One region of the Lysinibacillus sp. GbtcB16 genome, then DNA from elsewhere that is predicted to be linked to it. Evidence: a T-box and tRNA genes for the amino acid it is inferred to sense, from the RefSeq annotation. Region 1 holds a T-box; the other holds one or more tRNA genes.
What was found. A T-box is a leader RNA that pairs with one kind of tRNA and senses whether it is charged. The one in region 1 lies ahead of serS (serine--tRNA ligase), so its partner is inferred to be a tRNA-Ser.

Region 1 (8,166 bases):
TATCCCGACAAGAACCTGGCCATTGTCCCTGTCGAGGACTGGCCGTATTTTGAGCGATACAGGCAGGCCGCCCGCCAACATGCCGAACGCTATCCCGAAATGGAAGAGTTGACAGCGCAAGTACGGGCTCATATCCAAAATCACGGTGCACTAAGTTCGGATGATTTAAAGTTGGATGGAGATTTCTCTTGGCAATCGGCCATCCACTGGAGCAGTGGAAACAATTCATCTCGATCAGTGCTGGAACAGATGTATTCGACGGGTGAGTTGATTATCCATCATAAAAAAGGAACGCGTAAATATTACGATATAGCCAAGATGTACATACAACCAAATCTGCTGAGTGCATCAGAGCCGCTGGAAGATGAGCTTGAGCATCATAAGTGGCGGGTACTACGTCGAATCGGCTCGGTTGGTCTCTTATGGAATCGTGCGTCAGATGCATGGTTGAATATATGGGGGCTGAAAGCAGCGCAGCGCAAAGAGGTTTTCCGCCAGCTATTACAAGAAGCTCGCATTGTTGCTGTTGCCGTGGAGCAATTGAAGGATATGCTGTACTGCCTCGTGGAGGATTTACCGCTTATTGAAGCCGTTCTGCAAAATCAGAAGCCGAAATTGCGTTGCGAGCTTATTGCCCCGCTAGATAATTTCATATGGGACAGAAAACTTATTAACGAATTGTTTGACTTTGATTACACCTGGGAGATTTACACGCCTGCAATCAAACGAAAATTTGGCTATTATGTGCTGCCTCTATTATATGGAGAGAGCTTCATTGGACGAGCCGAGATTATCGCGGAGAGAAAAACTGGAACACTCGTTGTTAAAAATATCTGGTACGAGAACGGTGTGAAGCAAACAACACAATTACGAACAGCTTTGAACAGTTGTTTCCAAAAGTTTGCGATATTCAACGAGTGTGAGACAATTTCGGCAGAGTCTATGAACTGATATTTCCTGTATTTGTTTAGAGATAATAAAGTTGTTTACTTTTGAAGTAAAATAATAAGAGCCTTACTACAGTTCGTGTGTAGTAAGGCTCTTTCAAGTTGTTAAAAAATTATTAGATACAATTAGAATTAATAGATTTATAGGTGGGAGAGTGAAAGACATATGTTATTATCCGAAGCATGGAAAAGGTATCATCGCTTACATTAAAAACATATTGTTTTCAATACACTGTTAGCTTAAGAAGAAATACTAAATTGAAGAGCTATCTATACCCCAAACTTTAAAAGTTTCATTTATAGATGTAGTAAACAAAGTCACTTCTAACCCCAAATAATCATCCTCACCCGATGGCAAATGTTCTGTAAGTCTAGTCTTAATCATAATCTGGAATCCCATTGGATTTACGTGTTTAATAAACGAAACAGATTCAATATAATAATTACCTGTTAATTTACTCCGTACAGGAAATGAATTTAAATCTTCACCGTCATCAAAACACAAACTATCATCATTGATATAAGCAAGTACTTCTTTATGAACAATTGACAACATTTCAGTCCATCTTTTAGCTAAGTGTTGATATTGATCTAAGCAAATACCATCATAAAAAGCTATCTTGGGATTTGTACCATTTTCTATTAATTTTAAATTCATATATAACATCCTCTACTACTGTTTTACCCTGAAACTAGCGTCAATTATACTAAGTTCTTCAAGGGTACTTAAAAATCCTTCTTCCACTAACCTGCTCCGTTTCTACAATAAGCAGTTCAACAGAAAAGGGCATTAATCCTTCTTGGATTAATGCCCCAGTTTGCTGAACAAGCAAGTTAAAAATGATGAAACAAAGAATATAATCAAGGATAAAAACAGAGAACAAGATCAAGATGGAGTATAAAGATTGAAAAGTTTTTTATAGGATAACTGGGGATGTCTGTATGCTAAATTCCGGTACCCCATAGCCAACGATTCTTTCTATTTCTGTAAGACATCATTAATACATACTTGAAGCAAGTAGAGTTAGAGCTATATTCTCCCAAGATGGTTGCTTAGGTAGTATTTGATTAGTCTCTAAATAATGTTCATCCATATCATTAACAAAAGATTCCATTGCATTTAAGTAATCTTCAAGTGTTATATTATTCCACTCATTCTTATTATTTTTTAAATCCATTCTCAATTGATTTATGAATTCAATTAAATCTTCTCGACTCTTTACACTTTCTGCTGCACCATAAATTTCCATCCTTAAACCACCTTTTGGAACGTTATTTTGTAACATATCATATCATAAATATTGGTAAAAACAAGCTACAAATAACTACCGTTTTGAATTACAATTCAAAAATAAATAAAAGGTGAAGCCATTGCTCCCCCTTAATTCGTACGATAAATCAAAGATTCTTCAAAAATTAGAAGAAATCCTTTTTGTACTAACCTGCTCCGTTAGTTAAAGTGTAATTCTTCACAATCTCACCTATATGTTAACATAAATATCCAGATCTTTTAAAAGTGGTGTTCAATTATATGGCCCTTTAAATGAAAAAGACGCGTTCCTAAATAAACGCGCCCGATTGTTAAATAACGAATATTAAATCTTGGTATGATATAGACTCGACATTTAATTACATACAGTTATCCATAACGAATATAAGCGCAGTTTTCATACTCAGTTTTATATTAAATTAATCTTCCCCTTTATGAAAACAAGCGCTAATCCTAATTACAAAATATTACTAATAGGGGTAGCACCATGTGTAATTTTAGTCAATTCCAATTAAGTAATTCAACCTAAAATTCTATTCTATATTTTTTTTAGCTGCGTAATCACCATAAAAGTAAGTGTCCCAAAAATCACCATATTTAGGAGTGGCAATTATTGTATATTCCCCATTTTCCTCAACTTCAAACAAAACTACACTATTATGTTCCCATCCCACAAAATGTTTTGAGTCATCTACGAGCATATAGATGCTGTATATTCCCTTTTCTAATACTTCACTTTTTTTGAAGTCATCAATTAATTCTTTGGCGTTTGGAATATTGTGTTTATTTTCATTTATGTCAAACTCAAATTGGAAATTTACCACACCTATTTTCGATGCATACCTTCCATACCTGTCATCACCAATATTATTTCTTGGGTCGCTTGGTACCAATGTAGGTAAAAGTTTAATAGTATCTATCTTTTGTGTCATTTTAAAATCGTCAAGTAGCTCTTGATAATTACCTACACCTATCTCAATATTGTCGTAGGGAAATATTGAAACAGGTCCATTTCTTACTGGTTCATATTCATTAGGGTATTTCACTAAACCATATTTTGTTATTAGCTGTTCAACTACTTGAACTACCTTTGGATGTTGCTCAATATATGCACCCTTGAATTGTGAAAGGTAAATATCGTCATGACTGCCCTTTCCTATAACCTTCAATGTATCCCTATCAATCATTAGGTACGGATAAGCACGATATGGCTCTTTCATTTCTATATATGTTTGATGGTCAATACTTGCAAACCAGTTATTACTTGCCTGAATAACAGAAAACTCACCTTGTATTCCATAGTTTGTTTCTAAATATTCTTGTATTGGTTGATTCAGATCATCTTTAGAGAAACATCCACTAAGAATTAGGATTGATGTACTTGCTAAGATAACTTGAATCAATCTTTTAATACTCTTCATTTCCTAAACTCCATTCCCTAAATTTTGATAATATTATAACATTTTCCGTTAAATAAGCTGCCACATTGGCATAAGTACATTTCTTCACAATCTTAACGAAACAATTAATAAAGTCACTACATAATCTGGCCCTTTAAATGAAAAAGACGCGTTCCTAAATAAACGCGCCCTATTATTGAATAAGCTATTGATGATGTCTTCATAATGTTCATTAGTTTGTTGTAGCGATAATTACGCTGCAGCTTTTTATTTTTTAAAAAGGCAATACATTAAAGGATACCTAAAATCGCTTTTACCCGTTATTTATTTTGGGACAATTACTTCTTTACCACCCATATATGGTCTTAAAACTTCAGGAATTACTACGCTTCCATCTGCTTGTTGGTAGTTTTCTAAAATAGCTGCAACTGTACGTCCAATCGCAAGACCTGAACCGTTTAATGTGTGAACATATTCTGGTTTTGCATTTGGCTCACGACGGAAGCGGATATTTGCTCGTCGTGCTTGGAAATCTTCAAAGTTAGAGCAAGAAGAAATTTCACGGTACATGTTTTGTGCTGGGATCCAAACTTCCAAATCATATTTCTTCGCTGCAGTAAATCCTAAATCAGCAGTACACATTTTTAGTTTACGATACGGTAAGCCTAGTAATTGCAGTACTTTTTCAGCATGACCTGTTAACAACTCTAATTGCTCATATGACTCCTCTGGTTTTACAAAGCGTACTAATTCTACTTTGTTGAATTGGTGCTGACGGATTAAACCACGTGTATCACGACCCGCAGAGCCTGCCTCTGAACGGAAGCACGGACTATAAGAAGCAAAGCCTTGTGGTAAAGCATCAGCCAGTAAAATTTCATCACGATAGAAGTTTGTTACAGATACCTCTGCCGTTGGAATCATGAAATAATCTGTTTCCTCTAATTTAAATAAATCTTCCTCAAATTTAGGGAGATTTCCAGTACCCGTTAAGCTATCACGATTAACAATGACAGGTGGCAGCATTTCCTCATAGCCATGCTCTTCTGCATGTAAATCCATCATAAATGTCATCAGTGCTCGTTCTAAGCGAGCTCCAAGACCGCGGTAAAATAAGAAACGGCTACCTGTTACTTTTGCGCCTCGTTCAAAGTCAACAATCTTCAAATCTGTAGCAAGATCCCAGTGTGCCTTAATGTCAAAATCAAATGTTGGAATTTCGCCCCAAGTATATTCTTCTACATTGTCATCCTCTGTTGTGCCTACTGGTACAGATTCATGTGGAATGTTTGGCAAGCGCATCATCATATCTTTAAATCGCTCTTCTACTTCATTTAGTTGAACATCTAGCTCTTTAATTTCATCGCCAACTTGACGCATACGAGCAATAACTTCATCTGCATTTTCTTTGTTGCGTTTCATAATTGAAATTTGTTCAGATACTTTATTTCGTTCTGCTTTTAATTCTTCTGTTTTAGCAATTAACTCACGACGCTTTGCATCTAAATCCTCAAAATCATCTAAGTTTCCTAAATCTTCATTACGTGTTAATAGCATTTCTTTAATTTCCGCGAAATTATCGCGTACGCGTTTAATATCTAACATAGTCATACCTCCAGTAGTTTAATGATGGGAATTGTTGCATCCTTTAAGTCTTGATGTAATTTCGTCCAGCGGTTTATTCAAAAGTTCCATTTTAAATAAAAATAAACACAAAAAAGCCCCCATCCCTAAAAAGGGACGAGAGCTACCCGCGTTGCCACCCTAATTGATTAGGCATATGCCTAATCCGCTTATTTCATAACGGCATTTCAGCCGGCAACAGCCTACTTACATTACTTCGACTGTGCAACTCCAGGACGGATTCACAAGTGCTTCTATCAGCTTCCACCAACCGCTGACTCTCTAAAAAAAACGTGCTTGTTACTACTTCCCATCATCGTGTTCAGTTATTTAAATTTTAACCATACTGTACTATATGAAAACAAATTTTTCAAGTCATACCATAGGATACAAATTATTCTAGAACTTTTATTACCTTAACAAGATACTCCACAATATGGCCCGTTAAATGAAAAAGACGCGTTCCTAAATAAACGCGCCTGATTGTTGAATATCGTTTTTCAATTAAAGGCCCTATAATTAAGTATAGGAACAATACATAATCTTGAAAAGTACTATAGGAGCCTTGTTTAAAGGAAAATCCAAGAAATGTTGATTTAACAGCATTTCTTGGATTTCGGTCTCTTTCCAAACTTTCATTTGGGAACGTTATTTAATATAGTCATGTATGCTTTATAAGTTCTTGTTGCACTAAAGTGCCCGTTAGCGGAACATTACCTCTGAAGAAATCTTTTCATCGTTGGTAAAGAAATCCACAATAGGGATTTGGATAGGTGTTCTATATGAACGCAAATGCACTTCTGCTGTTGATGATATTCTTGGTTTTAATGTTACAACGTCCTTTGTAACACTTATTGATGAAACCAAAAAGTAAATATCTCTATACTTTTTAAGTTTAGTAAGTACTTTCTTCATACTAACACCTGTAATTTTATCAGTATATTCAACAATTGAAATAGAAGCCTTGTTCAATGGTCTTATCTGATAGCTAATAACGACTTTATATTTTGCCGTTTCCTTTTCCTTATGAACAATTTCCAATTCGGTTTTATATTTTAGCATCATTTTCTTGACCTTTTTTACTATTTCAAAGTCAAGTCCGTCTCTTTCACAAAGGGCACGTAGGACTTCCGTAGTCAATTCAATTTTAAAAATGAATTTTTCATCTGGGTTAAACCTATTGAATTTATTAACGGAAACACCGATGTTAACGTAAATAAACCAATCTTCATTGAGATTTGGTGTAATCTCTACATGACCTTCTTGTAATGAATCAACAAAATTGATGTAAATATGGTCATAATCTCCTGTTTTAAAATCGAATTCACGCAGTTTTCTTGCATATCTGTCTCCAATGTAAGGAATATCAAAGTGATAATCTTCTACTCCATAATACCTTATATCAATTATTGTTTTGTTTTTCATAAGAACTCCTAATAAAATTTTTGCCCTGCTTCAATGCTTCCGTTTCAACTATTCTGCCAGTTAGTTCAACGAGGCACCGATCCCTATATTGGAGCAGTATCGAGCTATCGTTCTCCGTTAGCGTAACGTGTTTTTTATCTCACTAAGTTCCTTTAACAGATAGTTGGATAATTGTTTATTTTGGGGATCGTCTCTATCCTTGAAATTAGCACCTCCAAAAAAATCATAGTGAATATTCATAATCCGCTTTTTTACTTCTTCTTCCTTTTGAGTGCATTTTATCTCATAAAAATCATTTAATCGTTGCAGCTCTGACTGAGGGAAACCAATGAACTCAATACCTACTTCAAAAAGAAAAATGATTTCTAAGGCATTTTCCTTGAACTCATCGTTGTAAGTTGACTCATCATGCGATCTCATCATACACCCCACTTCAACTATCCTGCCTCGTTCGTATTATAAGGTCAGCCAGATATTTCTGGTTGACCATTTTTTATATAGTTTTATTATAGCAGTAGCCAGGGTAGAACGTATCTGCTCGCGGGGCATGATCCCGTCAACTAAACCGTTCGCCCCCTACTTGCAGAAACATGATTGAGGCTGGTTGGGACTTAGATCTCGTATAACAAGCGAAGCTAAGACACTGCATGGAGGATTAGGGGTAACTGGCAAATATGATTCTAGGAGGAGATTAAGAATGAATCCAGTCGTTGGTCTGTATATTTCAAAAGGAGAAAGTCAGGTTCAGGCATTCTTAGATAAAGGCAAACCGTATCGTAAAAGTTTTAAGGTAACAGGTGGGGATCTCTATCACCCACGACTGGGTGGCTTCGCCACTTAGCCTTGCAGGGTTGTCTGCCTGATTCCACTTCTTCGAAATGCTTTGGGCAGACCAAGGAGCGTAGCGACGCGGTGTAGATATGATGTTAGGCGATGCTCTCGTCCGTTTCAATTACTCCTACATTGAATCTATCCACATTACAAATTCCCTTATACAGTCTTCTGGATTGATATCCTGGTTAATTTCTATAAATCTTTCATAATACTCTAGTTCATGAATAATTAATGGTAAGGCTTTATTGAATTTTCCAATAATCACACCTTCATTGTGTAATCGTTTAACAACATTTTTAATTATTTCATAGAAATCTTCTACTATTCTTTCTCCTAATTCTAAAGTTCGATCAAAATCCTCTTCCTCATCTGTATCCGTATAAAACCATTGTGATTCTCCGACCCATTGATCCCTTAATTGTAGTTCTTCTTTGTTAGTACCTTCGTTGTTCTCTCCAATCACGATTTCTTCGTTCTGTAGCCAAAAAGCATAATTCCACTTCGCTTCACATTCATCAGTGGCTTGTGAAATATTAAACGTCAAATTAGAGTTTGTATTGTACCCCAAAGTAAGCCTAGGCTTTCTCATATCGTCTAATTCACAATCAATATAAAACGACAATACATAAATATCTTTGATAATATCATCACACCAACCATCAATCCG
Region 2 (8,166 bases), on a different contig from region 1:
TATAATATAAAATAAACGGTAAAAAATAGAAATGGATGAGGTGGATTATGCAAGGTGCAGATACTCAAGTAACCGATGATTTGGTAGTACAAGCCATTGAACGCAATATAGCAATTATACGTTTTGATATGGATCGAAGGGTAGCCTATGTGAATGAACTGTTTGCTAGAACATTAGGCTATACAGTACAAGAGATGTTAGGAAAGAATCATAAAGATTTTTGTTTACCAAATTTCGTTCACAGTCCAGCATACGAACAATTTTGGCGCAATTTAGTAGCAGGAAATAGTTATCAGGACAAAATTGAGAGAATTGATGCAAATGGCCAAAGGATTTGGCTTGAGGCTACGTATATGCCTGTTTTCGCCAACCATACAAATAAAGTAATTGGTGTTTCAAAAATTGCTACAAATATTACTGAACGTCAAAATGAAATAACAAATGTAGCCGATCAATTGAAGGAAATGTCTAATGAGCTTCATCAACGCTCAGAGGCTGGTATTCAAAATAGTCAAGAATTACTGAGCACCATCCAAGCGGTTTCTCAGGAGTCAAAAGAAAATGTTAGCAATCTGGCACAGCTAAAAAATCAAGCAGTTTCCATTAAAGGGATTGTGAAAACCATTCAAGAGATTGCTTCTCAAACAAATTTATTAGCTTTAAATGCAGCTATTGAAGCTGCACGGGCTGGGGATTATGGTCGAGGCTTTGATGTAGTGGCAAAAGAGGTGCGCAAGCTTTCTGTCAGGGTAGAGCAATCCATTTCAGAGGTGAAGGATCATATAGAGGGGATAGAGCGGGAAATTAATCAAGTGACAGACAGTATTACAAAGATAGCTGAAAAAGTAGAAAAAACAAATGAACAAATTACTATTACAACTAAAGATTTTAATGAAATTGCATCTGCGGCTGAAGCTTTAGACGAGCAGTCCAAGCAATTTATTGAAATTATTTAATATTCCATATTGCCCAATCTGCAGACTAGATGGTGGACTAATTTACAATATTTTGGTAGATATGTTGAAATAGTATAAGTTTTTTCATTACAATATTTGTGTAAGACGTTCATTAATCATAATAGGGGTGTTATGGATGACAAAAGTGGAAGTAAGTTTTCAGCATCTACCAACAACAGCTATTTCAGATGCGACAGGTGGACATACGAATTTGTGTAGTACGATTAAACCGCTAGCCAATCATTTTAAAATTGCTGGGCGTGCGGTAACTGTACGATTACCAGATGGTGAAAATGGTGCAGTGTTGGAGGCTATTCGAGTGGCCAATGAAGGTGATATTTTGGTTATTGATGCAAAAGGAAACACCAATCGAGCGGTAGCAGGAGATTTTGTGGTGTCCTTAGCAAAAGGTATTGGTGTACAAGGCTTTGTAGTTGACGGTGTAATTCGTGATATTGCCGCTATTCGTGGGCTAGATTTCCCTGTATTCGCTTTAGGTACTACAGTAGCTGCTGGTAATAAAAATGGTGGTGGCAAAGTAAATGTACCCATTGCCATTGGAGGAGTAACAGTTCACCCAGGCGACTATATAATTGGAGATGTGGATGGTGTCATTGTCGTACCACAGCAAGATGCTGAAAAAGTGATTGAAGCTGCAGAGGAAAAGATACTTAAAGATGAAAAACGTGCGCAAGAAGCACATGTAAATGGCAAAAAATCTATTGTTGCGTATTTAGATAAAGTACTTGGAAATTAAAAAAACGCTCACGATGCCATCCTACATCGTGAGCGTTTTTTATTTTATGCTAAATTCTCATTTTCATTAAAGTAATTCTTCATTTTTTCGCGATCGAAACGGCCTTCCCATTTCGCCATTACTAATGACGCTAATGAGTTACCAATTACGTTAACAACTGTACGTCCCATATCAAGAATACGGTCAATACCAGCGATAAATGCTAGACCTTCTAACGGAATGCCGACAGTACCTAAAGTGGCTAGAAGCACTACGAAAGATACCCCTGGAACCCCTGCAATCCCTTTCGATGTAACCATCAATACAAGCATTAACGTAATTTGTTCACCAATGCTTAGGTGAATACCGTACATTTGCGCAATAAATAATGCTGCAATCGCTTGGTATAGCGTTGAGCCGTCTAAGTTAAAGGAGTAACCGGTTGGAATAACAAAGGATACAATATCCTTCGGAGCCCCTAATTTCTCCATTTTTAACATAATACGCGGTAATACAGCTTCAGAACTTGCTGTTGAGAATGCTAAGATTAGCTCATCTTTCAGCACTTTAATTAAATAGAAGATGCTGATTCCTGCGAATTTTGCCACAAGGCCAAGAACAACAAAGATAAAGAATAACATAGTTGCATAAACAAGAATGGCTAATTTGGCAAGTGGTACCAGTGAGGCAAACCCATATTTGGAAACGGTTACACCAATTAAACCAAATACCCCGATTGGAGCAAACTTCATTACGAGGTTAGTTACCCAGAACATCGCATCTGCTACCCCTTGGAAGAAGTCTAAGACTGGCTTTCCTCGATCGCCAACTGCTGCAACTCCTAAACCAAAAATAACTGAGAAGAAAATAATCGCAAGCATATTACCCTCAGCCATAGACTGAATAATATTTGTTGGGACAATACCTACAATTATATCGAAGGGCCCCTCATGCTGTACTTCCTCAGTCGTTGTAACATATTTCGAGATATCTCCTTGAGATAATTCGTTCATGTTTATTCCTGCACCAGGTTGGAAAATATTCGCGGAAAGTAATCCGACTAATATAGCGACAGTCGTAATAATTTCAAAGTAAATAATGGATTTCCCGCCTAATCGCCCAAGCTGCTTCATGTCTCCAGTACCAGCAACACCTACGATTAATGTAGAAATAATAATCGGTACAACAATCATCTTAATAAGATGTAAAAAGATATCCCCTAATGGTTGTAAATATGTCTCAATCTTGGGGTTTCCATAAAAAATACCACCAACAATGATCCCTAAAATCAAGCCGATTAAAATTTGAGCGGCTAGACTGATTTTAAATTTCTTCTTCAAACCCTTTGTACCCCCTGATATTAAATTTTTAGGACACGCCTTACTTTAATAATACGGAGGACTTATGGAATCCGACAAAATCCGAGAAAATTAATTTAATTTTGTTAAAATGTCTGAATATAGCACTTGTATAAACTTCTTAATATTTACCTTTGCTTTACGATTGTCATGATCTTCAATCTGAGTCATGAGTTGACGAATTTCTTTAAAATCGAAGTAGCGAGGGGCATAGTATTCAAACTCAGAGTTGGTGTAATCGACAACACCTAAGTTTGCGAGATTAATCATGGCAGCTAATATCGTTCTGCGCACACGCTGTTCTATGGCTTTACTTTCCTTTAAAATGTCATCAGGTGTAGCCTTTGTTACAGCAGCGATTTCTTCATAAAGCTCCTTTAATGGGGGGAGGGGTGCAATCTTATGCTGATGAGCAAGTAAAGTTTCGATAATAGCTATAATATCCTCGCTCCCAATCTCACCGACAATACCCATATCATTTAATATGGACTGAATATGGTCTCGTGAAGTTGCTTTATTTGCTTTTTGCTCACTTAATTCAATATTTGTAAGTGATTGACGAATAACTAACAATGAATTTTTCAGCCGAAATTGTTCTGTAGTTTTTTTCAAAACATTTTCAACCTCAATGCGGTTAATCGGTTTATGAATGAAGAAATCTATTCCTTGCTCATAAGCCTCACCAACCATTTCTTTATTCACAACCTGAGAAATCATTATAAATTGACCCTCAAAGCGATTTTGAATAAGATGTTCGACTGTGGCTATACCATCAAGCTTTGGCATCAGTAAATCGATTAGCACAATCTCAGGCTGGGTCATTAAAATTTGTGGTATGGCATCCTCTCCATTGCGAGCTTCGCCAATCACTGTACCTAACCCACTATCTTCAATAATTTGTTTTAACATGACACGACTTGCGCGATCGTCGTCTACAATAAAATACCTCATTTAAGTCTCTCCCGTTTGAATAGTTTGCGTAGGAATTATGATTTTAAACGTTGTGTATTGATTGTTTGATTCAACGGTTATGGAGCCTTTTAATTTTTCTATTAGTTCAGCAACATGTGAAAGGCCAATGCCAGTTGCTGCGACACCTTCTACATTATATTTTGTGGTAAATCCAGGTTCAAAAATAATAGAAAAATCATTCTGTGAAATTCCCTTTCCATTGTCACATATTGTTACTACAGTATTATCCTCTTGTCGTTGAATAGCAACAGAAATGATACCTTGTTCTTCGATAGCCTCCACTGCATTGGCAGTTAAATTATTTAAAAGCGCAAGCAGTGCAATATGTTCCTTTGTTTGAAAATCGAAGTCTATACTTGTTTCAAACTGTATATTCTTCCCAAGTAATTCAGCGTACTTACTATTACCGTCTTCGATATAATGTAATAATTCTGATAATATAAAAGGCCCGAAGCTTCTCTCACCAACAATCTTTGAAATGCCCGCATAGATGCGTTGTGAATCCTTTTTCACTTCATGAATTTCCTGGGCAATATGAAGAGCTTGCAAGCTTTCCGCTCGATATCCTTGAGCTTTTAATTGCCGATATAATTCAAAACCGCTAGCTGTTATGGTTTCAATATGGTTCATGGATTTCTTTAAATACAGAGTCTCAACGTAGAGGTCAGATCCAATATTCAGCATCTCTTGTACACGTTTTTTTTGTTCGGCGATCAATATAGAGCTATAAATACCAACTACAAAAAAGCTTCGTAATAAGGCCACTGCTAATAGGATCAAAAGGTCGTGAAGAAATAAAAATGTATAAGTTTGTACAAAAAATCGGAAAATTTGTTCGGCTAAGTTACTAATGACCTCACTAAAAGCGACGAGTAAACCAAGCTTTAGTGGTTTTTCTCTATATGTTTGAACATCTAAAATTTGTAGGCATATAGCAAACAATACATAAAATAATCCTGCTGGTAAATGGTTAAATATGCTCTCTAATACGGGTATATCATGTAAATAGGAATTAAAAACACGAAAAATGATTGTCACTATACTTGTAGCAAACCCAGCTAAAATAATGGGAGTGGGTTTAATTAATGTGCATAAGAAAAAGATAATGGTGCCTAAACCAAAGCGAAATGTCGTATTGGCAAACGGCATAATTTTAATTTCACTACCAATTGCGGTCAAAACAGCAATCAGAATAACCCAAGTGAGGGAAGTGCGAGCTATATTTCTTTTCGATGGCAATTTGACAACCTCCCATAAGCGATATAATAAAAAAATACCACAACCGAGACGGAAGTGGTATTTAACAAGTCATACATACAATTTTGGCAAAAAAAAAACGGCTACATTCGTAGTCGGAAATTAAAAACTGGAGGAGGTAGAGGGATTCGAACCCCCGCGCGGTGTTACCCGCCTGTCGGTTTTCAAGACCGATCCCTTCAGCCAGACTTGGGTATACCTCCATGTTATATTGCTTTACTGTCTTTCGACAAAAATAAATTTATCATAATTTAAAAACCAAGTCAATAATTTTTTTACAAAATATCGTGATGTTAAAAATACATAGGTAATAAATAATTTGTGCATTAAGTTGCAATTTATACAAACAGTAAGTATACTAGTTATTGCCGTGCTAGGTGGGAAGGTAGCGGTGTCCTGTAACTCGCAATCCGCTCTAGCGAGACTGAATTCCTTTTTCGAGGCTGTCCGTATTGTTTGGTCTGCCTTCTGCACGTAGTGTTGACGATTGGGTCCTGCGCAATGGATACCCATGAACCATGTCAGGTCCGGAAGGAAGCAGCATTAAGTGGTCATATCCATGTGCCGCGGGGTTGCCTAATCTGAGCTAACGACAGGAGTAACGCTTATGTGCGGCTGTCAAGGAAAGGTGCACGGCATTAAATTGCCAACTCAAAGCATCCGTCTACTTTAAGGCGGATGCTTTTTTTATTTTTATTTAGTAACTTCATTTTATATATAAGGCAGCAAATGCTATAATTAAGACTATTCTATTTAATGGAGAAGGGGAGAGAAAAACAGTGACGTATCAAGCATTTTACCGTGTGTATCGGCCGCAATCTTTTCGAGAGATGTCCGGTCAAGCGCATGTCAAAAGAACGCTACAAAATGCTCTCCTAGCGAATAAAACGACGCATGCTTACCTTTTTTCTGGGCCACGTGGTACAGGGAAGACGAGTACAGCTAAAATTTTTGCAAAAGCTTTAAATTGTGAACATGCGCCTGCAAAAGAGCCCTGTAACGAATGTGCTACATGTATAAGTATTACGGACGGTTCGCATCCTGATGTCATTGAATTTGACGCAGCTTCAAATTCACGTGTTGAAGAGATTAGAGATATTATAGAAAAAGTTCGTTTTGCTCCTGCAAGCAGCAGATACAAGGTGTACATTATTGATGAAGTGCATATGCTCTCTACAAGTGCTTTTAACGCTCTTTTGAAAACTTTAGAAGAGCCGCCTCCTCATGCAGTATTTATTTTAGCAACAACAGAGCCTCATAAATTGCCTGCAACAATTATTTCTCGTTGTCAGCGCTTTGATTTCAAACGACTTTCTACCAATGATATTATTGAACGTATGAAAGTTGTCTTAGAAGATATTGAGCTGCCATATGAGGAGCAAGGCTTAAAGGTAATAGCGCAATCTGCTGCTGGGGGAATGCGTGATGCTTTAAGTTTATTGGACCAAGTAGTATCTTTCAGCGGAGAGAAGCTAAAGCTTGAGGATACATTATTAGTTACAGGTTCAATAAGTCAGGATGTTTTTTATAATTTAGCCGAGGCACTTAAAGCGAAAGATGTTGCACAAATGCTTGCGCTATTAGAACAACTAATTGCTGATGGTAAAGATCCACTGCGTCTTTCAGAAGATTTAATTACATTTTTCCGAGATTTATTATTACTTCAAACAAGTGATGATTTAGCTGAATTATTAGAGCTCGTGTCTCCTGAGGAACGTGTAGTATCCTTGGCGCATGAATTTGCACCGAATATGCTTTATGGCTATATCGATATACTTGCGAAAACTCAACAAGAAATGCGCTTTTCTCACCATACGAAAATCTATTTAGAAACGGCATTACTTAAAATGGTACAGTTTTCGGGAGGGAGCACTAATCAAGCGGTAACTACAACGAGCGATACGGCTATTAGCCCTGATCTTGCTCAAAAAATTGTAGCGCTTGAGCAGATGGTTCAACAATTATCCGTACAATTACAATCAGGTGCTCCTGTGCAAGCATCGCAAACACCCAAAGAGCAAAGACCGCGTGCTAAAAATCCAAACGGCTATAAGGCTCCGACAGGTCGTATTCAAGAGGTACTAAAGGACGCTACAAAGCAAGATGTTCAACGTATAAAATCGATTTGGGCACAAGCACTAAATCAATTGCAAAAATCTCAATCTGCACTTTTAGCTGAAGCCGAACCAGTTGCGGCATCTTCAAGTGCTTTTGTGTTAAAATTCAAGTATGATATTCATTGTCAGATGGTTGCAGATAATCAGTCTTTAAAGGGCCACTTTACCCAATTAATTGCCGGACAAACTGGTACAATGTACGAGATGCTTTGTATACCAGAGGAATCTTGGTTAAAAATGCGTGAAGAGTTTATCCGTGATCATAGTATGCAGCACAAAAAAACATCAGCTGCATCAGAGAATGGTGAGGAATTATTAGAACCACCACCGGCAGAAATGTCGGATGAGCCATTTATCGATGATGCTCAGCCACTTGCTTCACAGGACCCACTTGTGACAGAGGCTGAAAATCTCTTTGGTAAAGATTTTGTTGAAATTATGGAAGATTAAATTTTAGGAGGAAAACATGTATGCGCGGAATGGGAAATATGCAAGGTATGATGAAAAAAATGCAAAAAATGCAAAAGGAAATGATGGAGGCTCAAGAGGCTCTCAATGCAGAGCAATTTGAAGGTGTTGCTGGTGGCGGCATGGTAAAAGTAACTGTGTCTGGTCAACGTGAAGTTGTGTCAGTAAATCTTGATGAATCTGTAGTAGATCCAGAGGATATTGAAATGCTACAAGACTTAATCGTTATTGCTACTAATGAGGCATTAAAAAAGGTAGAAGAAAAAACGAACTCAACGATGGGTAAATTCACTCAAGGCTTA

Region 2: it has a tRNA-Ser gene. The T-box ahead of serS (serine--tRNA ligase) is inferred to sense a tRNA for this amino acid. The anticodon was not compared.

The regions. Positions count from the first base shown of each region.
Region 1 covers NZ_JAGXJV010000001.1:1,721,944-1,730,109, reverse strand. The annotation lists gene KVT27_RS08670 (winged helix-turn-helix domain-containing protein) at 1-951, shown strand, start outside; gene KVT27_RS08665 (hypothetical protein) at 1,201-1,605, opposite strand; gene KVT27_RS08660 (DUF7660 family protein) at 1,946-2,197, opposite strand; gene KVT27_RS08655 (hypothetical protein) at 2,751-3,638, opposite strand; gene serS (serine--tRNA ligase) at 3,942-5,222, opposite strand; T-box leader at 5,351-5,566, opposite strand; gene KVT27_RS08645 (hypothetical protein) at 5,943-6,665, opposite strand; gene KVT27_RS08640 (hypothetical protein) at 6,783-7,097, opposite strand; gene KVT27_RS08635 (hypothetical protein) at 7,363-7,506, shown strand; gene KVT27_RS08630 (hypothetical protein) at 7,624-8,166, opposite strand, start outside.
Region 2 covers NZ_JAGXJV010000014.1:23,626-31,791, forward strand. The annotation lists gene KVT27_RS21875 (methyl-accepting chemotaxis protein) at 48-956, shown strand; gene KVT27_RS21880 (RraA family protein) at 1,093-1,713, shown strand; gene KVT27_RS21885 (cation:dicarboxylate symporter family transporter) at 1,758-3,032, opposite strand; gene KVT27_RS21890 (response regulator) at 3,123-4,001, opposite strand; gene KVT27_RS21895 (sensor histidine kinase) at 4,002-5,261, opposite strand; tRNA gene KVT27_RS21900 (tRNA-Ser) at 5,390-5,482, opposite strand; RNA gene ffs (signal recognition particle sRNA large type) at 5,648-5,915, shown strand; gene dnaX (DNA polymerase III subunit gamma/tau) at 6,059-7,846, shown strand; gene KVT27_RS21915 (YbaB/EbfC family nucleoid-associated protein) at 7,867-8,166, shown strand, end outside.